Regions from separate parts of the Streptomyces sp. NPDC053426 genome, predicted to be linked through region 2. Evidence: riboswitches for the same ligand, from Rfam matches in the RefSeq annotation. Region 2 holds a riboswitch; each other region holds the start of a gene.
What was found. Region 2 has a riboswitch for cyclic di-AMP ahead of ACZ62B_RS03100 (C40 family peptidase). Riboswitches for the same ligand answer to the same signal wherever they lie in the genome.
Positions count from the first base shown of each region.

Region 1: linked by a shared signal. The riboswitch ahead of ACZ62B_RS06960 (M23 family metallopeptidase) and the one ahead of ACZ62B_RS03100 (C40 family peptidase) in region 2 are both predicted to bind cyclic di-AMP.
Region 3: linked by a shared signal. The riboswitch ahead of ACZ62B_RS18100 (M23 family metallopeptidase) and the one ahead of ACZ62B_RS03100 (C40 family peptidase) in region 2 are both predicted to bind cyclic di-AMP.

Region 1 is NZ_JBVJKE010000003.1:15,137-22,066, reverse strand. Features, by position in the region: gene ACZ62B_RS06995 (DEAD/DEAH box helicase) at 1-704, shown strand, start outside; tRNA gene ACZ62B_RS06990 (tRNA-Lys) at 858-930, shown strand; gene ACZ62B_RS06985 (DUF3040 domain-containing protein) at 1,008-1,280, opposite strand; gene ACZ62B_RS06980 (HAMP domain-containing sensor histidine kinase) at 1,698-2,744, shown strand; gene ACZ62B_RS06975 (response regulator transcription factor) at 2,775-3,434, shown strand; gene ACZ62B_RS06970 (dihydrofolate reductase family protein) at 3,479-4,612, shown strand; tRNA gene ACZ62B_RS06965 (tRNA-Met) at 4,676-4,749, shown strand; cyclic di-AMP (ydaO/yuaA leader) riboswitch at 5,081-5,238, shown strand; gene ACZ62B_RS06960 (M23 family metallopeptidase) at 5,251-6,270, shown strand; gene ACZ62B_RS06955 (PrsW family intramembrane metalloprotease) at 6,362-6,930, opposite strand, start outside.
Region 2 is NZ_JBVJKE010000001.1:719,982-726,911, forward strand. Features, by position in the region: gene ACZ62B_RS03090 (ATP-dependent Clp protease proteolytic subunit) at 21-656, shown strand; gene ACZ62B_RS03095 (hypothetical protein) at 664-972, shown strand; cyclic di-AMP (ydaO/yuaA leader) riboswitch at 1,320-1,509, shown strand; gene ACZ62B_RS03100 (C40 family peptidase) at 1,513-1,986, shown strand; gene ACZ62B_RS03105 (DoxX family protein) at 2,210-3,829, opposite strand; gene rlmB (23S rRNA (guanosine(2251)-2'-O)-methyltransferase RlmB) at 4,017-4,961, opposite strand; gene cysS (cysteine--tRNA ligase) at 5,119-6,519, opposite strand; gene ispF (2-C-methyl-D-erythritol 2,4-cyclodiphosphate synthase) at 6,689-6,930, opposite strand, start outside.
Region 3 is NZ_JBVJKE010000008.1:97,923-104,852, reverse strand. Features, by position in the region: gene ACZ62B_RS18110 (HPr family phosphocarrier protein) at 1-248, shown strand, start outside; gene ACZ62B_RS18105 (GntR family transcriptional regulator) at 467-1,162, opposite strand; gene ACZ62B_RS18100 (M23 family metallopeptidase) at 1,358-2,131, opposite strand; cyclic di-AMP (ydaO/yuaA leader) riboswitch at 2,144-2,308, opposite strand; gene ACZ62B_RS18095 (M16 family metallopeptidase) at 2,511-3,899, opposite strand; gene ACZ62B_RS18090 (M16 family metallopeptidase) at 3,896-5,278, opposite strand; gene ACZ62B_RS18085 (DNA gyrase/topoisomerase IV subunit A) at 6,173-6,930, shown strand, end outside.

The sequences.
Region 1 (6,930 bases), on a different contig from region 2:
TCGAGACGGTGGCCGCCGAGGCGGCCGAGGCCGAGGTCTCGCTGCCGGAGCAGCCGACCGCGCGGGACGTCGAGCGGACCGAGCGCGTGGAGCGTACGGAGGCTTCGGCACCGTACGAGCGGCGCGAGCGCAGGGACGACCGTCGTGACGACCGTGGCGGCTTCCGCCGCGACGACCGTCGTGACGACCGTGGTGGGCGTTCCTTCGAGCGCCGTGACGACCGCGGCGGTTTCAACCGTGACCGTGGTGACCGTCGTGACGACCGTGGCGGCTTCCGCCGCGACGAGCGTCGTGACGACCGTGGTGGGCGTTCCTTCGACCGTCGTGACGACCGCGGCGGCCGTTCCTTCGAGCGCCGTGACGACCGCGGTGGCTTCAACCGTGACCGTGGTGACCGTCGTGACGACCGTGGCGGCTTCCGCCGCGACGAGCGTCGTGACGACCGTGGTGGGCGTTCCTTCGAGCGCCGTGACGACCGCGGCGGTTTCAACCGCGACCGTGACCGCGGCGAGCGTGGCGGCTTCCGCCGTGACGACCGTGGCGGCCACCGCGGCAGCGACCGTCCGTTCAACCGCGACCGCCAGGGCGACCGCCCCGGTTTCCACTCCGGCTCCCACGACCGCCCGTACGGCCGTCGTGACGACCACCGCGGCGGCTCCTTCGGCCGCCGCGACGACAAGCCGCGCTGGAAGCGCAACGGCTGACACGGGCTCATCGAGCCGACCGGGAGGGCCCGCACGACACCCGTCGTGCGGGCCCTCCCGCGTTCCGCGCGGGACACGTCCGGACCCGCCTGCGCGATACCCGATCGGAGTCCCGGCCATGTCCGGCTATGCTCGGGGAGGCAACATCGCCAGGGGCCCTTAGCTCAATTGGCAGAGCAGTGGACTTTTAATCCATTGGTTGTGGGTTCGAGTCCCACAGGGCCTACTTCTCGCAGGAGCGGCACATCGCCTCCGACCTGCTGCGCGGCGCTCGGACCGGCTTCGGCCGGCTCGGGCGCCGTGTCATTTCGCGGGGCGCTCGTCCCGGTTCGGGTCGAGGAGCTGCACGGCGATCCCGGTGAGGACCAGGCCCGCCGCGATGAGGAGGCCGTCGGGGACGACGATGCCCGCGGCGAGCATGGTCACCCCGACGGCCAGCGCGCACCAGGCGCTCGTGCGCCGGTACTCGCGGGGGCGGGCCGGACGGCCCTCGGAGAGTGAGCGGACGAAACGGGGGTCCTCGTGTTCGAGACGGGCCGCGAGGTCGACCAGGCGCTCGTCGTCGGACTGGGGCACGGCTCCTCCTTCCCAGGGGGCGGCCGCCCGGTGACACCGCCGGCGGCCATCGCTCCGTGACGCCGGGGTGTAAGCGGGTGAACCGTCGGCCTGCCGCGAACTCGGCCCGGTACAAAGGAGTTTGCCCCTGTGCCGATGCCGTCACCCGCCCGGTGCGGAAGACTCCAGCGTCGCCCACCGCCACCGCCCGCGGCCATCCGTCGCGGGCCCCATCCGCCCCGGGTGCCACCGCCTACGCGGACCGTCCGGCCGGTCGTGGTCCCGGGGGAAAATGGGGGCTGTCACCGATGGCGCGGGAGCCCGCCCGGCGCACACGCTGGACAGGACGGCCCGCGCCGCGCCCCCGGTCCGCGGGCCGTCGGCTCCCCCGCACCGGGAGCCCACGGCGAGCGGCCGACGGCGAGGAGGCGGTACGGGGTGCCCCTGTTCTGGCGGATCTTCCTGCTGAACGCCGTCGTGCTCATCGCGGCCACGGCCCTGCTGCTGGGGCCCGTCACGGTGTCCACGCCGGTCCTGCTCACCGAGGCCGCGGTCCTCACGGTGGGGCTGGCCGCCATGATCGTCGCCAACGCGCTGCTGCTCCGCGTGGGTCTCGCCCCGCTGCAGCGCCTGACCCGCGCGATGACGACGACGGACCTGCTCCGCCCGGGACACCGCCCGGCGGTCGGCGGGCGGGGCGAGATCGCCGAGCTGATCGCCACGTTCAACACCATGCTGGACCGGCTGGAGGACGAGCGCGCCACGAGCAGCGCCCGCGTCCTGTCCGCGCAGGAGTCCGAGCGCCGGCGCGTCGCCCGTGAGCTGCACGACGAGGTCGGCCAGTCCCTCACCGCCGTCCTGCTCCAGCTCAAGCGCGCCGCCGACCACGCCCCGCCCGGCCTGGGCGAGGAGCTGCGCCAGGTGCAGGAGACCACCCGGGCCGGCCTGGAGGAGATCCGGCGCATCGCCCGCCGGCTGCGCCCCGGCGTGCTGGACGAGCTGGGGCTGGCCAGCGCGCTCAAGGCCCTCGCCACCGAGTTCGGCGGGCCCGGTCTGAGCGTCCGGCACCGCCTCGACGGGGACCTGCCCGAGCTGGACCGGGAGTCGGAGCTGGTCATCTACCGGGTCGCCCAGGAAGGCCTCACCAACGCCGCCCGCCACGCCCGGGCCCGCCGCGCCGAGCTCGCCCTGCGCCGCGCGCCCGGCGGTGTGGAGCTCCGCGTCCGTGACGACGGCCGCGGCATCGGCGTCGCCCCGGAGGGCGCCGGCATCCGCGGGATGCGGGAGCGCGCCCTGCTCGTCGGCGCCCGGCTGACCGTGGACCGCGCCGCCGACGGCGGCACCGAGGTACGCCTGGCCGTCCCCGTCCCCGCCCGTTTCCCCGCACACGCCCTCGTCCCCGTACGGGAAGCCGCGCCCGCTCCCGTACGGGAGTCCGCGCCCGCCCTCGTACGAAAGTCCGCGCACGCCCCGCCGCCCCCGTGACCGACGCCCCTCGACCGGAAACGCTGGAACATGACCGACCCGGCCCCCACCCGCATCCTGCTCGCCGACGACCACGCGCTGGTCCGCCGGGGGGTTCGCCTCATCCTCGACGGCGAACCGGACCTGACCGTCGTCGCCGAGGCCGCCGACGGTGCCGAAGCCCTCGAACAGGCCCGTGAGCACCGCCCCGACCTTGCCGTCCTGGACATCGCGATGCCCCGCCGCACCGGTCTCCAGGCGGCCCGCGAGCTCTCCCGCACCCTGCCGGGGACCCGCATCCTCATCCTCACCATGTACGACAACGAGCAGTTCTTCTTCGAGGCGCTCGCCGCCGGGGCCTCGGGCTACGTCCTGAAGTCCGTCGCCGACCGCGACCTCGTCGAGGCCTGCCGCGCCACCGTGCGCGGCGAGCCGTTCCTCTACCCCGGCGCCGTCAACGCCCTCATCCACAACTACCTCGATCTCGCGCGGGAGGGCCGCACCCTGCCGGCCAAGGCGATCACCGACCGCGAGGAGGAGATCCTGAAGCTGGTCGCCGAGGGCCACACCTCGCAGCAGATCGCCACTCTCCTCGTCATCAGCCCCAAGACCGTGGAGCGGCACCGCGCCAACCTGCTGGCCAAGCTCGGCCTGAGGGACCGCCTGGAACTCACCCGGTACGCCATCCGCGTGGGGCTGATCGAGCCCTGACCGGCAGACTGGACCCCCACACCTGCCCCACCCGGAGTACGCCGATGCCGCACCCGTACGTCCTGCTGTCCGCCGCCGTCTCCCTCGACGGCTACCTGGACGACACCGGCCCCGAGCGGCTGCTGCTGTCCGGCCCGGCCGACTTCGACCGGGTCGACGAGGTACGGGCGTCCGTGGACGCCATCCTGGTCGGCGCCGGCACGATCCGCGCCGACAACCCCAGGCTGCTGGTCAACTCGCCCGAGCGGCGCGCCGCCCGCCTCGCCGCGGGCCGGGCCGAGTACCCGCTCAAGGTCACCGTCAGCGGCTCCGGCGACCTGGACCCGGCGGCCCGGTTCTGGCACACCGGCGGCGAGAAGGTCCTCTGCACGACCGACCGGGGCGCCGAGCGCGCCCACGCCCTCGGTCTCGCCGCCGACGTCGTCCCGCTCGGCGCCGAGCTCGACTGGCGGCGGCTGCTGGAGCACCTGCACGCCGAGCGCGGGGTGCGGCGGCTCATGGTCGAGGGCGGCGGCACGGTCCACACGCAGCTCCTCACCGAGGGGCTGGCCGACGAGCTCCAGCTGGTCCTCGCCCCGCTGTTCGTCGGCGATCCCAAGGCCCCCCGTCTCTTCGGCCCCGGCGCCTACCAGGGCGGACGGCTGCGGATGGTCGAGACCCGCCCGGTCGGCGACGTCGTCCTGACGCGCTACGAGCCCACCGCCCCCGGCACAGGCCCGCTGCCCTCCGCCGCCGACCACCACTGGCTGGCCCTCGCCTGCGAGCTGGCCGCCGAGTGCCCGCCCTCGGAGACGGCGTTCAGCGTGGGCGCGGTCGTGGTGGCCGCCGACGGTACGGAGCTGGCGCGCGGCCACTCCCGGGAGGGCGCCGACCCGGTGGTGCACGCGGAGGAGGCCGCGCTCGCCAAGACCGACCCCACGGACCCCCGGCTCGTCACCGCCACCGTGTACTCCAGCCTGGAGCCCTGCTCCCGCCGCGCGTCCCGGCCCGCGCCCTGCGCCCGGCTGATCCTGGACGCGGGGGTACGGCGGGTGGTCACGGCCTGGCGCGAGCCGGACACGTTCGTGGCGGGCGCCGACGGCAGCGGCGTGCTGGCGGACGGGGGCGCCACCGTGGTCGTCCTGCCGGAGCACGAGGACCGCGCCAAGGCACCCAACGCTCATCTGTTCGGCCGCTGAGACCGGGCCGCCGGTAATGGGTGTGCGCCATGTCCCGCTGATGGCGTACACTGGTCCTACCGACGCGGGGTGGAGCAGCTCGGTAGCTCGCTGGGCTCATAACCCAGAGGTCGCAGGTTCAAATCCTGTCCCCGCTACTGAAGGCCGAGGGCCGGAATCCAAAGGATTCCGGCCCTCGGTGTTTTCCGCTCCCCATCCGCTCCCCGCCCGTTCCTCACCCATTCCCCGTTCTCACTCAACGTGAGCGATCCACCCCGCAGCGCATAACAACTGACACACCGTCAGAAACCACCCGCCACGCGAGGCGACCTGAGGAGCGGTCAACTCGCCCGTTTTTGGCCGCTCGTGGAGCTTAAGTCCCCCCGGAAATCGTTAACGATCAAGAGGAACGGCTTGGAATCCGGCCCTCGCGTCTATTAACGTTCGATAACGCAGCGCGGTCGTCCCAGCCGTCACAGAAGGCGGCTCCGTGCGCACGCGCCGAATCCCGCAAGGGAACCGGGGAACCACCACCATGGGGTGAATCGCGTGGATACCGCCGTGGCAACACGGCTCGTATACGCGCGTAGGAGACCTTCCCGCTCCGAACCCGTCAGCTAACCCGGTAGGCGAAGACGGAAGGAAAGGAGCGCGCCCACGTGGCGTCCAACCCGCCTGCCCCCGAGGCCCCGTTCAAGCCGAGCGACACCGTCGCCTACGGCGCCGGCCGCACCGACGAGGGCCCCTTCGAGGAGTGGAACCCCACCGCGGAGTCCCTTCGCCCTGTACGTGGCCGGCATCGCGTCTCCAAGCAGCGCGGCGGAGGACTCGCCCGCAGCTCCACCGTCCTGGGCGTCGGCGTCATAGCGGCCGTCGGCGCCGGCGGCATGGCCAGCGCCCAGACCGGCAAGCCGCCGGTCTCGATCTCCATGCCCGACCTCCCCAACGTGGGTTCCCTCATCTCCGACGAGGAAACCCCCAAGGGATCGTCCACCCCCCTCAGCACCCTCGCCATGACCGCCGCCGACACCGAGCAGGGCACCGCCGGCGCCGGTGAGGCGCTGCGCACCCGGATCATGGCCCAGGTCGAGCAGCAGCAGAGCCAGGCCGAGACCAAGGCCGCCGCCGAGGCCGTCGCCGCCGCCGAGAAGCAGGCCGCCGAGGCCGCGGCCAAGGCGGAGAAGGAGGCCGAGGCCAAGGCCGAGGCCGCCAAGAAGAAGGCGGAGGAGGAGGCCGCGAAGAAGGCCGAGGCCGAGCGCCTCGCCGAGCTGGCCAAGCAGTACGCGCTGCCGACCTCCTCGTACACCCTCTCCTCGACCTTCGGCCAGGCCGGCGCCTACTGGTCCTCCGGCTACCACACCGGCCTCGACTTCGCCGCCCCCACGGGCACGCTGATCAAGGCGGTCCACACCGGCACGATCACCTCCGCCGGCTGGGACGGCTCCTACGGCTACAAGACCGTGCTCACGCTCGACGACGGCACCGAGGTCTGGTACGCCCACCAGTCCTCCATCAGCGTCAGCGTCGGCCAGAAGGTCAACACCGGCGATGTGATCGGCCGCGTCGGCTCCACCGGCAACTCCACCGGCGCCCACCTCCACCTGGAGGTCCACTCCGGCGGCTCCGGCTCGGGCATCGACCCGATGGCGTGGCTGCAGAGCAAGGGCCTCACCCCCTGAGCCCCACCGCTTCCGAACCCCGGCAGTCCCGACGACGACCCCCCGACGTCAGGGCTGCCGGTCGGGTGTTCTCGGGGGCGGTGCGGGGCCGTCAGGACCGGCGGGCGTTCGGGTCGTGCGTGGTGTACGGGTACCCGTACGGCGGCTGTCCGTGCGGTGGATGCCCGTAGCCGCCGTACGCGCCGTACCAGCCGTACCCCGCCCACGGTGCCGCGGCGACCGGAACCCGGGGCGCGGTCGCGCGGGCCGCGTGCTCCAGGGCGGGCCGGGCCGCTGACCGCCGGTGCCACAGCTCCAGCAGCAGCTCGCGTTCCCGCGTGATGAAGTCCGTCCCCGCCCGTCCGAGCCGCCCCCGGTGCCGCAGGAACGCCAGCGACGTCGCGTACGCCTCGTACGCGGCGACCGATCGTGCCGCCGCCCTCCCGCCGTGGCGGCGCGCGTACCGCCGGGCGACGCGCCGCGCCCGCATCGAGCCCAGTGCGAACGGCTCCGCCGCGTTGAGCCACCCGGCGGCCACGTACGCCGGCAGCTCCGCCCGTACGGTCCGCAGCTCCCGCTGCCGCGTCCACACCGCCAGCCAGGTCAGCAGACCGAACGCCGGCACCATGAACGCCGCGTACACCGCGAGGAAGCCGTACTGGCCGAGCGCCGAGGAGCCGT
Region 2 (6,930 bases):
ACCAGACAGGAGGGGCTCTCATGACCCGACCGTCCGCCCGTCACGTCCTGCCCGAGTTCACCGAACGCACGGCATCGGGGAACCGGACGACGGACCCCTACTCGAAGCTGCTCGAGGAGCGGATCGTCATCCTCGGGACACAGGTCGACGAGACCTCCGCCAACGACGTGATGGCGCAGTTCATGTACCTGGAACACCACTCCCCCGACCAGGACATCTCGCTCTACGTCAACTCCCCCGGCGGCTCCTTCCACGCCATGTCGGCGATCTACGACACGCTGCGCTACGTCTCCTGCGACGTGCAGACGATCTGCCTGGGCCAGGCGGAGGGCGCCGCCGCGCTGCTGCTGGCCGCCGGCACCCCGGGCAAGCGACTGCTGCTGCCCGGTTCCCGCCTGGTGCTCCGTCAGCCCTCCCTCCTGGAGCCGGTCGAGGGACAGACCAGCGATCTGGCGATCCAGGCCGAGGAGTTGACCCGTATCCGGTCACGGATGGAGGAGATCCTGGTCCGGCACACGGGCCGTACCCCGGAGCAGGTCCGGGCGGACATCGAGCGGGACAAGGTCCTCGACGCGCGGGCCGCGGTGGAGTACGGCCTGGCGGACCGGATCGTGCCCGACCGCAGGAGCCTGTCCCCCGCCTCCGGCGCGAGGTGAGCCGCGGATGCTGCCACCGGAGCTGCCGCCGCTGCCCGCGCTGACCCGCGCGGAGGCCGAGTTGATCGACCGTTACCTCGAGGCCGTCGACCTGCTCGGCCGGGTCAACCCGGCCCTGGGCGGTGACACCTACCGCGGACTGCGCGCGGCCCAGGCGCTGGTCGGCAAGGCCGTCGCGCTGCGCGACGCGCTGACCCTGATGCACCGGCGCGGCGAGAGCGAACTGCACTCCGACACGCTGGCCCGGGCCCTGCGCGTGCTGGACGGCGAACGGCGCACGGCCAGGGTCACGCTGCCGCCGGCCCGCGGCAGTTGACACCCGAGGGCCCCGGACGGCGGCCCCGGTCGGCGGTGCGCACCGGCCGGGGTTGAAACGGACCAAACGGTGTACCCCCGTCCGGCGTAGACGAACCTGCTGTTTTCGGGCGCACGAAGTTGCGCAACGCGCGTACCGCACGACCGGAACGGTGCTTTCCCTCCCTGGTCCGCGGCTCCCCCCGGCCCTCGGCGAGGGTCCGAACAGGGAGGTGTCCACCCGAACGGATGATTGGTGAGTAACAACACAAACCCCACGTTCCGTTGGGATTTCGATCGCGCCATGAGTCAAGATCCGTGACTGACGACAAGACCCCGCCGCCGCGGCGGGGCGATCCGGGCGGACGCCGAGTCCTGCCGCCGCCCGGATGACCGGTCGACAGGAGTGGATCGGCAGGAGTGGAGGACCCAAGCACGACGGGCCGCCGGGACGTCAGTTCCGAGCAGTCCTTGGGGTGAAGCCGCACATGTGCGGCCGGGCCACTTCGCCAGCCCGAATCCGACAGGTCATCCTTCACAGGCGGCTGACGAAGGGTTGCGCATGACTGCGCTCAATCGTGTCCCGTCTCTCATGGCCCGGGCCGGCACGGCCTCGGCCCTCACCCTGGCCGCCGTGGGCGGCTCCATCGTGGTCCCCGGAGCCGCCTCGGAGGCGGCCGCCGCGAGCACGGCCACCAAGGCGCTGAGCATCGCCGCCTCCAAGAAGGGCTCGCCCTACAAGTGGGGCGCCACGGGTCCGTACAGGTTCGACTGCTCGGGTCTGACGCTGTACTCGTTCAAGAAGGCCGGCAAGAAGCTGCCGCGCACCGCCGCCCAGCAGTACAACAACACGCGCCACATCTCCGCCGGCAGCCGCAGGGCGGGAGACCTGGTGTTCTTCCATTCGGGCGGCTACGTCTACCACGTCGGCATCTACGCGGGTAAGGGCAAGATCTGGCACGCCCCGAAGACCGGGGACGTGGTGCGCCTGCAGAAGATCTGGACCCGCAGCGTCTCGTACGGCCGGGTGAGGTGACCGCGGCGGGGGGGGGGGGGGGGGGGGGGGGGGGCCCCCCCCCCCCCCCCCCCCCCCCCCCCCCCCCCCCCCCCCCCCCCCCCCCTCCCCCCCCCCCCCCCCCCCCCCCCCCCCCCCCCCCCCCCCCCCCCCCCCCCCCCCCCCCCCCCCCCCCCCCCCCCCCCCCCCCCCCCCCCCCCCCCCCCCCCCCCCCCCCCCCCCCCCACCGCCGTATACGTGCCGGCTATCCCAGGAGGCCGCCGACGAGTCCGGGCCTCCCGGAGGAACCGCCGCTGCCCCCGCTCGGTGCGCCGCTGCCGCCGGAGGCGCCGCCCGAGGTGGGGCCGGAGCTGGTGCTCGGCGCCTGACCGGCCGGGGAGGACTGCCGGGACGGGGCCTGGCCGACGCTGCCCTGGGTCTGGCTGGGCGCGCCGGTGACCGCGCCGGCGCCCTGGGTCGCGCCGGGGGTGGTGGCACCGGCGGACGGGCTCGTCCCGCCCGAAGTGGCGTCCCGGGTGGGCGAGGTGGAGGCGGCCGGGGTCCGCTCCTCCTTCTGGCGTTCGCCGGACTCCTTCGGCAGCGGGGAGCCGGGAAGCTCGTTGCGCGGGGCCTCGCCGGGCCCGGGGACGACCACCCGGTCGGCGTCCCGCACGGCACCGCCGAGCAGTGAGCCGACGAGCATGCTGAACCCGCAGACCACGAAGGTGACCAGGGCGCCCCGGCGCAGCACGTACCGGCGCAGGTCCCAGATGGCGGCGCGGGGGCCGAGCCGGCGCCAGGCCCGGCTCGCGAGGCGGCCGTCGACGGAGTAGACGGGGGCGCCCGCGATGATCAGCGGTGACCAGGCGGCGAGGTAGATGATGTCGGGTGTCTCGTAGGCGGGGACGCTCTTCCAGCTGACGGTGACCAGCAGTGCCGCCGAGAGTGCCGCCCCGACGACGGCGGCCAGGCGCTGCCAGCAGCCGAGGGCGGTCAGGACGCCGACGACGATCTGTGCGAAGGCGATGGCGAGGCCGGAGCCGATGGGGTGCTCCAGGGCGAACTGGCGCAGCGGCTCGGCGACTTCCCAGGGGTGCAGGGTGTGCAGCCACTTGACCATGGAGCCGCGCCGGCCGCCCTCGAAGTAGAGGGGGTCGCACAGCTTGCTCATTCCGGCGTAGACGGAGATGCCGCCGAGGAAGACGCGCAGCGGGAGCAGGACGACGCCGAGGTTCATCCGGCGGCCGGGGTAGTAGGCGTGCCGGGCCGGGTCGTCACCGTGCCGTCCGGCGCGGCGGCCGGTGTCCTCGTACCCGTCGTCGTACGCGGGTTCGTCGTAGGCGGGTTCGTCGTAGACGCTGCCGACCGTGCGCATCGGGGGCAGCAGGGGCCCGTCGGCCGGGCGGCGCTGGGCGCCGACGAACGGGGTTTCCAGGGTCCGGGCGACCGGGTCGTCGGCGGGGTCGTACCCGGTGCCGGTGCGCGGGATGACCTGGGTGGCCCCGGCGTCGGTGAGCGGCTCGTCGGCGTGGCGGACGCCTTCGTGCCGTACGGCCTGGAGCAGTCGGTGGGCGCCGGTGTCGTCGGGCGCGGACCGGCCGCTCCAGACGACGGGCCGACGGCGGGCGCCCGACTGGCCCGGTGTGCCCACGGTGGTGACGACGGGGATGCGGGCGGTGTCCTCGGCGGCGCTCACGTGCCGTGCGATCCGCGGCGATTGGGCGCGCCGCGCCGAGACGCCCAGCTGCACGCGGAAGCTGGCGTGATTGACGATGACCTGCGCCGGATCGCTCGGCACCTTCACCATGCTCAGCGCGGGAGCGTCGTCGAGTCCCGACGAGCGGTCCCCCGTGGGCGTGCGGGGTGTTCTGGTGTCCACACTCATCTAACCGAGTGACACGGCGTTAGGACACTGCCTTGACCCGCCGGAAGTGTCCGGACCGCGTCAAACCTGCCCGGACCCTCCGCGACGCCCCGTACGGGCGACCTCACCGAACACCCGTCCGACCCCGCCGACGGCACCCCTGCCCGCCGCACCGACCCCGACCGGCGGCCTTCACCGGCCCCCGGCATCAGCCCCGCCGACGCGCCGCCTCGTACAGCACGATGCCCGCCGCCACACCGGCGTTGAGCGACTCCGCGCCGCCCGGCATCGGGATCCGCACCCGGAAGTCGCAGGTCTCGCCGACCAGCCGGGAGAGGCCCTTGCCCTCGCTGCCGACGACGATGACGACCGGTCCGTCCAGCGCGTCCAGGTCGCCGAGCTCGGCCTCGCCGTCGGCGGCCAGGCCGACGACCGCGATCCCGGCCTTCTTGTACGCCTCCAGCGCACGCGTCAGGTTGGTGGCGCGGGCGACGGGCGTACGGGCGGCCGTACCGGCGGACGTCTTCCAGGCACCGGCGGTCATCCCGGCGGCGCGCCGCTCGGGCACGACGACGCCGTGGCCGCCGAACGCGGAGACGGACCGGACGACCGCGCCGAGGTTGCGCGGGTCGGTGACCCCGTCGAGGGCGACGATCAGCGGGTCCTGCCCCTCGTCGTGGGCGCCGGCGACGAGGTCCTCGGGGTGCGCGTACTCGTACGGCGGGACCTGGAGGACCAGGCCCTGGTGGTTCAGGCCGTTGGTCATGCGGTCGAGCTCGGGACGCGGCGCCTCCATGAGGTTGATGCCGCCGCGCTCGGCCGCGAGCTGGAGCGCCTCGCGCACCCGCTCGTCGTTGTCGATGAACTGCTGGACGTACAGCGTGGAGGCGGGCACGCCCTCGCGCAGCGCCTCGACGACCGGGTTGCGGCCGACGACGAGTTCGGAGGCCGAGCGGCCCCCGCCGCGCCGCTGCTGCGGGCGGGCGCCCTGGGCGCGGCGGGCCTTCGCCTGGGCGGCGCGCTGCTTGGCGTGCCCCTTGCGCATCTCGGCGGGCGGCGTGGGCCCCTTGCCTTCCAGGCCCCGGCGCCGCTGGCCGCCGCTGCCGACCTGCGCGCCCTTCTTGCCGGACATGCGGCGGTTGTTCGCGGCCATGAGGTATCCGTCTCCATGAAGTCGTGGGTGGTGCTGCTTGTGTGCGTGCTTTGCGCGCACGTCTGTGACGTGTGCCTATGAAGTGTGCCGCCCGGAGGCCCGGACGGCACAGTCGATCTTCGGACGCCGAGGTCAGGGCCTGTCGGGGCCTGGCTCCTCAGCGCGGGCCGAGGCTCCAGCGCGGCCCCTGCGGGCTGTCCTCGACGACCAGGCCGGACTGGCCCAGCTGGTCGCGGATGGCGTCCGCGGTGGGCCAGTCCTTGCGGGCACGGGCGGCCTCGCGCTGGTCGAGGACCATGCGGACGAGGGTGTCGACCACGCCGTGGAGGTCTTCGCCGCGGTCGCTCTCGCCGGCCCAGTGCGGGTCCAGCGGGTCGAGGCCGAGCACGCCGAGCATGGCGCGGACCTCGGCGAGGCGGGCGACGGCCTCCTCCTTGTCGTCGGCGGCCAGCGCGCTGTTGCCCTGCCGGACGGTGGTGTGCACGACGGCGAGCGCCTGCGGGACGCCCAGGTCGTCGTCCATCGCCTCGGCGAACGCGGGCGGCACCTCGGCGGCGGGTTCGACGACGCCCCCGGCCATCTCCGTCACGCGCTGCACGAAGCCCTCGATCCGCGCGAACGCGGACTCGGCCTCGCGCAGGGCCTCCTCGCTGTACTCGATCATCGACCGGTAGTGCGGGGTGCCGAGGTAGTAGCGCAGCACGATGGGCCGCCAGCGCTTGACCATCTCGGAGACCAGGACGCTGTTGCCGAGCGACTTCGACATCTTCTCGCCGCTCATGGTGACCCAGGCGTTGTGCACCCAGTACCGGGCGAACTCGTCGCCGTAGGCCTTGGCCTGGGCGATCTCGTTCTCGTGGTGCGGGAAGATCAGGTCGAGGCCGCCGCCGTGGATGTCGAAGGCGCTGCCGAGGTACTTGTGCGCCATCGCCGAGCACTCCAGGTGCCAGCCGGGGCGCCCGCGGCCCCACGGCGTCTCCCAGCTCGGCTCGCCGGGCTTGGCCGCCTTCCACATCGCGAAGTCGCGCGGGTCCCGCTTGCCGGTCTCGCCCTCGGCGGACGGCTGGAGCAGGTTGTCCAGCTCCTGGTTGGACAGCCTCAGGTACTCGGGGAACGAGGTGACCGCGAAGTACACGTTGCCGTCGGCCTCGTAGGCGTGCCCGCGCTCGATGAGGCCGCGCATCATCTCGACCATCTCGGTGATGTGGCCGGTGGCGCGCGGCTCGTAGGTCGGGGGCAGGCAGCCGAGGGCGCGGTAGCCGTCGGTGAAGGCGCGCTCGTTGTCGTAGCCGATGGACCACCAGGGGCGGCCCTGTTCGGCGGACTTGGTGATGATCTTGTCGTCGATGTCGGTGACGTTGCGGATGAACGTCACCGCCAGGCCGCGGTACTCGAACCAGCGGCGCATGATGTCGAAGTTCAGGCCCGAGCGGATGTGCCCGATGTGGGGTGCCGCCTGCACGGTGGCACCACACAGGTAGATCGAGACGCAACCCGGCTGGAGCGGGGTGAAGTCACGGATCTGCCGGGCGCTGGTGTCGTACAGGCGAATAGTCACGACACCAGGGTAGTAGGCGCGGGGGTGTGCGCGGTGCGCCTCGCTGTTTCGGGGACGTTTGTCATGGGCGGGCCCGGTTGTTCGTCGTCCGCGGGTCCGGTGGGGGCCGGTCGCGTCCACGCGGCGGAGCCGCATATCGGCACGGCCCGCGCCCCTTGGGACGGGACGCTCACCCCTCTCGTACGACCAGCGCCGTCGCCACCGCCATGAGGCCCTCGTCTCTTCCCGGGAAGCCGAGGCCGTCCGTCGTGGCGCCGGAGACCGAGACCGGGGCGCCCGCCGCCTCCGAGAGGAGCTTCTGGGCCTCCTGCCTGCGTCTGCCGATCTTCGGGCGGGGGCCGACCACCTGTACGGCGATGTTGCCGATGCGGAAGCCGGACTCGCGGACGATGCGGGCGGCCTCCGTCAGGA
Region 3 (6,930 bases), on a different contig from region 2:
AGGGTCTCCACGCCCGCCCCGCCTCCATCTTCGTCCGAGCCGCCACGGCCGCAGGCGTCCCGGTGACGATCGCCAAGGCCGGGGGCGACCCCGTCAACGCGGCCTCCATGCTGGCCGTCCTGAGCCTGGGGGCCCAGGGCGGCGAGGAGATCGTCCTCGCCTCCGACGCCGAGGGCGCGGACGCCGCCCTGGACCGTCTGGCGAAGCTGGTCTCCGAGGGTCTCGAGGAACTCCCCGAGACCGTCTGAGGCGCCCCTTTGCGCCTAAACCGGCACCGCTCTCGCGGATCTGGTTGCGCGCCGTGAGGGTTCCTCAATCGATGGTTGCGGCGATCGTCGTTCGCAGACATCCGACCGCAGCAGCGAGAGGCCCGCCCGAGTTATCGGGCGGGCCTCTCGCTTTTCCTTTTCGCGGGCAGCATGAATAACCCCCGATAAATGCTCCCTCTTTGTATACGGCACCCGTGTTAATGTCGAATGCTCGGCATGTTTACGGCATGTTGCGAGTTCCTCACACGGTCCGCGCGGCCGGCGCCGGAGGCGAAACGCAGGCGGTGCCCGGCGCTCGCGCGCTCGGTGTGCAGCGCCGTGACGGACCGCGCGCGGTCGCCGTCGCCGCGCGCCACGGCGTCCACGATCGCGCCGTGCTCCGCCCAGTACTCGACGGGGTCGGACGGCCCCTCCGCGGCGTACATCCAGGCGATCTTGTGCCGCAGCTGGGTCAGCGTCGAGGTCAGTGCCGGGCTGCCGGTGGCCTGGGCGAGCGTCTCGTGGAACCAGCCGCTCAGGGAGCGCAGGTCGTCGCTGTTGCCCTGGCGTGCGCGTTCCTGCCCCAGCCGGACCAGGCCGCGCAGCACCTTCAGATGGGCCTCGGTACGGCGCTGGGCCACGCGGGAGGCGCCGAGCGGCTCGAGGAGCATGCGCATCTCCAGCAGGTCGGCGGCCTCCTGCTCGGTGGGTTCCGCGACGCACGCGCCCGCGTGCCGCCGGGTCACCACGAACCCCTCGGCCTCCAGCGTGCGCAGCGCCTCCCGGACGGGGACGCGGGAGACGCCGTAACGGCGGGCGAGGACTTCCTCGGTGAGCCGCCCGCCGCGCTCGTGGACACCCGCTACGATGTCGTCCCGGATCGCCGTGCACACCGAGTGCGCGGGAATACGCATGACGAACCTCCGGCTTAATCCCCGTGAAACGTCGAAGATTGACGTGTGTTCCGCGACTCTATTGCAATCTGCGGGAATTCACGACGGCGGACCGGAATCCATACATATTTTTTGGACAGGCCATGCCCGGACAGGCGATGCCCGGAAACACCGATGCCCCGGCTCGGGGAGCCGGGGCATCGGGAAGCGAACGGGTCAGAGGTTCACGCCGTGCGCGCGGAGGTAGGCGACGGGGTCGAGGTCGGAGCCGTAATCGGCGCCCGCGCGGGCCTCGAAGTGCAGATGCGCGCCCGTGACGTTGCCGGTGGCGCCGGAGAGGCCGATCTGCTGCCCGGCGGCGACCTGCTGGCCCACCGAGACGCCGATGGACGCCAGGTGGGCGTACTGGGTGTACGTGCCGTCGTGCATCTTGATGACGACCTGGTTGCCGTACGAGCCGCCCCAGCCGGCCTCGACGACGGTGCCGACGCCGACCGACCGGACGGGGGTGCCGCTCGCGGCGTGGAAGTCGACACCGGTGTGGCTGCCGGAGGACCACAGCGAGCTGCCGGCCTGGTAGCCGGTCGAGACGTACGAGCCGGAGATCGGGGAGACGAAGGTGTTGAGGCGCTCGCGCTCGGCCTCCCGCGCGGCGCGCTCCTTCTCCGCGCGGGCCTCCTCGGCCTCCTTGGCGGCCTTCTCCCGCGCGGCCTCCTCCGCGGCCTTGCGCGCGGCGGCCTCGGCCGCCTCCCGGGCGGCCTCGTGCTGGGCGGCCGCCTGGGCGTCGATCCGGTCGGCGACCGCGTCGCCGAGGGTGACGACGGGCGTGAGGCCGGTCTGTGCGGCGGCGGGCTCGGCGGCGAGCGCGGGGGCCGCGAGGGAGCCGACGACGCCGGTGGTGGTGAGCGCCGCGACGCCCGCCGCGCGGGCGGTGCCGCGCTGCGTCCGGCTGGGACGACGGTGCTTGCCCGGGGCGCGGGTGAACGCCATGTACAGGCTGGTCCTTTCCTTCCCTCTCGCCTACCGGGTTAGCTGACGGGTTCGGAGCAGGAAGGTCTCCTACGGACCCCCTCGCGACACGCGCGGGCGTCCGATTCACCCCAGGGACTGCGGTGGGTCCCCGGCTCCCCTGGCTCGCGCCGTAGGGGGACTCGGCGATGACTGTCCGGTGCCGCGGATGCGGCGCACTGCCCGACGAACAGCCCGGACGACGCTAAGCGGGCCGTCTCCCGATCCTCAAACGAATCCCGGTTTTTGTAGCGCATCCCACAGGCCAGACAGGCAACTTCCGCCCCGATTCGGGCATAAGCGGGCCCTGGTGACCTTCGTGTCACCAGGGCCCCACGCGCGCGTGCGTCCTCGCCGCTCGCTACTCGGCCGTCACGACGGTGACTTCACCGATGCCGAGTGCCTCGACGGGTGCCTTGATCTGCGCCGCGTCACCGACGAGGACGGTCACCAGACGGTCCACCGGGAAGGCGTTCACGACGGCCGCGGTGGCCTCCACGGTGCCGGTCGCGGCCAACTGCCGGTACAGGTCGGCCTGGTAGTGGTCGGGCAGGTGCTGCTCGACCTGGTCGGCCAGGGTGCTCGCGACGGCCGCGGCGGTCTCGTACTTGAGCGGCGCCACGCCCACGAGGTTCTGCACGGCGACATCGCGTTCGTCGTCGGTGAGCCCGTCGGCGGCGAGCGTGCGCAGCACCGTCCACAGGTCCTCGAGGGCGGGGCCGGTGTTCGGGGTGTCGACGGAGCCGCTGATGGCCAGCATCGCCGCGCCGGTGCCGTCCGGGGCGGACCTGAGGACCTGACCGAACGCCCGTACGCCGTAGGTGTAGCCCTTCTCCTCGCGCAGCACGCGGTCCAGGCGGGAGGTGAGGGTGCCGCCGAGGCAGTACGTGCCGAGGACCTGCGCGGGCCACACGCGGTCGTGCCGGTCCGCGCCGATACGGCCGATCAGCAGCTGCGTCTGGACGGCGCCGGGGCGGTCCACGATCACGACGCGGCCGGTGTCGTCGGCGACCACCGGCGGAACGGGCCGCGGCTGCGCCGAGGAACCGGTCCAGGCGCCCAGGGTGTCGCCGAGCAGCGCGTCCAGGTCGACGCCGGTGAGGTCGCCGACGACCACGGCGGTCGCCGTGGCGGGGCGGACGTGCTTCTCGTAGAAGGCGCGTACGGCCGCGGAGTCGATGCCGGCGACCGTCTCCTCGGTGCCCTGGCGCGGACGCGACATACGGGCACTCGCCGGGAACAGCTCCTTGGAGAGCTCCTTGGCGGCGCGGCGGGAGGGGTTGGCCAGTTCGTGCGGGATCTCGTCGAGGCGGTTGCGGACCAGCCGCTCGACCTCGCTGTCGGCGAACGCGGGCGCCCTGAGCGCGTCGGCGAGCAGCCCGAGCCCCTTGGTGAGCCGGGAGGCCGGGACCTCCAGGCTGAGGCGGACGCCGGGGTGGTCGGCGTGCGCGTCCAGGGTGGCGCCGCAGCGCTCCAGCTCGGCGGCGAACTCCTCGGCGGAGTGCTTGTCGGTGCCCTCGGAGAAGGCCCGCGCCATGATCGTGGCGACACCGTCGAGACCGGCCGGCTCGGCCTCCAGGGGCGCGTCGAGGAGCACCTCGACGGCGACGACCTGCTGGCCGGGGCGGTGGCAGCGCAGCACGGTCAGGCCGTTGTCGAGCGTGCCGCGCTCGGGGGCCGGGAAGGCCCAGGGCTTGGCGTCGCCCGCCTGCGGCTGCGGGTGGAAGTCCATCGTGGCGAGCTCGGTCACTTCGCCGCCTCCTCGTTCTCGTCGGTGCCGGCGGCTGCGGCGGCTTCCTCGGTGTCCTCGGCGTCCTCGGCCTCCGGGGCGACGGGCTCGTAGACGAGCACCGCGCGGTTGTCGGGGCGCAGACGGGCCTTGGCGACCTCCTGCACCTCCTCCGCCGTCACCTCCAGGACGCGCTGCACGGCGGTCAGGGCGAGCTGCGGGTCGCCGAACAGGACCGCGTACCGGCACAGTTCGTCGGCGCGGCCGGCGACCGTGCCGAGCCGGTCCAGCCACTCGCGCTCCAGCTGGGCCTGCGCGCGTTCCATCTCCTCCGCCGTGGGGCCCTGCTCGGCGAACCGGGCGAGCTCCTCGTCGATGGCGGCCTCGATGACCGGCACCTCCACGTCGCCGGACGTCTTCACGTCCAGCCAGCCCAGGGAGGGGGCCCCGGCCAGCCGCAGCAGGCCGAAGCCGGCGGCCACGGCCGTGCGGTCGCGCCGTACCAGCCGGTTGTAGAGCCGCGAGGACTCGCCGCCGCCGAGGACGGTGAGCGCCAGGTCGGCGGCGTCGCACGCGCGCGTGCCGTCCTCCGGCAGGCGGTAGGCGGCCATCAGCGCACGCGCGGGGACCTCCTCCTCGACGATCTCGCGGAGCTGCCCGCCGATGACGTCGGGCAGCGCGCCGTCGCGCGGGGCGGGCTTGCCGTCGTGGCCCGGGATGGAGCCGAAGTACTTCTCGATCCAGGCGAGCGTCCGCTCCGGGTCGATGTCGCCGACGACGGAGAGCACGGCGTTGTTCGGCGCGTAGTACGTGCGGAAGAACTGGCGGGCGTCCTCCAGGGTGGCCGCGTCCAGGTCCGCCATCGAGCCGATGGGCGTGTGGTGGTACGGGTGGCCCTCCGGGTAGGCGAGGGCGGTCAGCTTCTCGAAGGCGGTGCCGTAGGGGACGTTGTCGTAGCGCTGGCGGCGCTCGTTCTTGACGACGTCGCGCTGGTTCTCCATGGACTCGTCGTCCAGGGCGGTCAGCAGGGAGCCCATGCGGTCGGCCTCCAGCCAGAGGGCGAGCTCCAGCTGGTGGGCGGGCATGGTCTCGAAGTAGTTGGTGCGCTCGAAGCTGGTGGTGCCGTTGAGGGAGCCGCCGGCGCCCTGGACCAGCTCGAAGTGACCGTTGCCCTTCACCTGGGCGGAGCCCTGGAACATCAGGTGCTCGAAAAGGTGAGCCAGACCCGTACGTCCCTTGACCTCGTGACGCGAACCCACGTCGTACCAGAGGCACACCGCGGCGACCGGGGTCAGGTGGTCCTCGGAGAGCACCACGCGCAGGCCGTTGGCCAGGCGGTGCTCGGTCGCTGTCAGGCCGCCGGAGCCTGCCTGGGCTGTGGCCGTGTGACCCATGGGCATGTACGTCCCTTCGATCGCGGAGGCGGTCGTCGAAACCGCCGTTTCTGCCGGTCCTGCCACTGTATGCAAGCGCGCGGACCCCCGACGAAGTTCCCGACGCGACCGGGATACGCCGAGAGCGAGAATGCCGGGCGACACGCGGGCACCCGCGCCACCGTTCCCGCGAGCCGCGATCCGCGGACCGCCACCCCCACGATCCGCGGACAGCACCTCCGCTCTCCGCAGGCGTTCGCCACCACACGCCGCTTTTCCACAAGCAGCCGCCGCCACGAGCCGCGTCAGCCGCGGGCAGCGCTTCCGCGATCCGCGGGGCAGCCGGCCACCGCATGCCGCGCCCACCACGCGCAGCCGTGCCACCACATGCCGCGTCCGCCGCGGGCAGTCGTGCCACCGCATGCCGCGCCCACCACGCGCAGTCGTGCCACCACATGCCGCGCCCACCGCGCGCAGTCGTGCCACCGCATGCCGCGTCCGCCGCGGGCAGTCGTGCCGCTGGGGCGGCACGGGTGGGCGCGACGGCACCCCGCAAGCGCCGGGCCGCGCAACCCCACCCCCGGCCAGCCACGACACCGGGCACCCGCCCGACCCCACCGCACGGGCGGGCGATGAGGGGACCTCCCGCTCGAGCGGAGCTGAGAGTGGGAGAGAAGCCGAGAGTGGGGAGGCACCCCGCCGACACCGGCACCGGCACCGGCTCGCGCGACCCGCCCCCGACCCGCTTCACCCCGATCACCAGGAGCCCCGCAAAAAGCCGATCACACGCACCGCGTACCCTGCTCCCCCGCCCCCATCAACCGCCCGGACCCGGGACCCTGGTCCCGTCTGTCAGTGCCACGGTCCACAATGGTCCGCGTCAGATCCCGTCCAAAACGCTTCAGCAAGGAGCCGGCAGCGATGGCCCGCCGCAGCACGAAGACCCCGCCGCCCGACGACTCGTACGAGGAGAAGATCCTCGACATCGACGTCGTCGACGAGATGCAGGGCTCCTTCCTCGAGTACGCGTACTCGGTCATCTACTCCCGCGCCCTGCCGGACGCGCGCGACGGTCTCAAGCCGGTGCACCGCCGCATCGTCTACCAGATGAACGAGATGGGCCTGCGGCCCGAGCGCGGCTACGTGAAGTGCGCCCGCGTCGTCGGCGAGGTCATGGGCAAGCTGCACCCCCACGGCGACGCGTCGATCTACGACGCCCTGGTCCGCATGGCCCAGCCGTTCTCGATGCGCGTCCCCCTGGTCGACGGCCACGGCAACTTCGGCTCGCTGGGCAACGACGACCCGCCCGCCGCCATGCGGTACACCGAGTGCCGGATGGCCGAGGCCACCAGCCTGATGACCGAGTCCATCGACGAGGACACGGTCGACTTCGCGCCCAACTACGACGGGCAGGAGCAGGAACCGGTGGCGCTGCCCGCCGCCTTCCCGAACCTCCTGGTGAACGGCGCGTCGGGCATCGCCGTCGGCATGGCCACCAACATGCCGCCGCACAACCTGCGCGAGGTCGTCGCGGCCGCGCGGCACCTGATCAGGTATCCGAACGCCGATCTCGACGCCCTGATGAAGCACGTCCCGGGCCCCGACCTGCCCACCGGCGGCCGGATCGTCGGCCTGTCCGGCGTCCGGGACGCGTACGAGTCGGGCCGCGGCACGTTCAA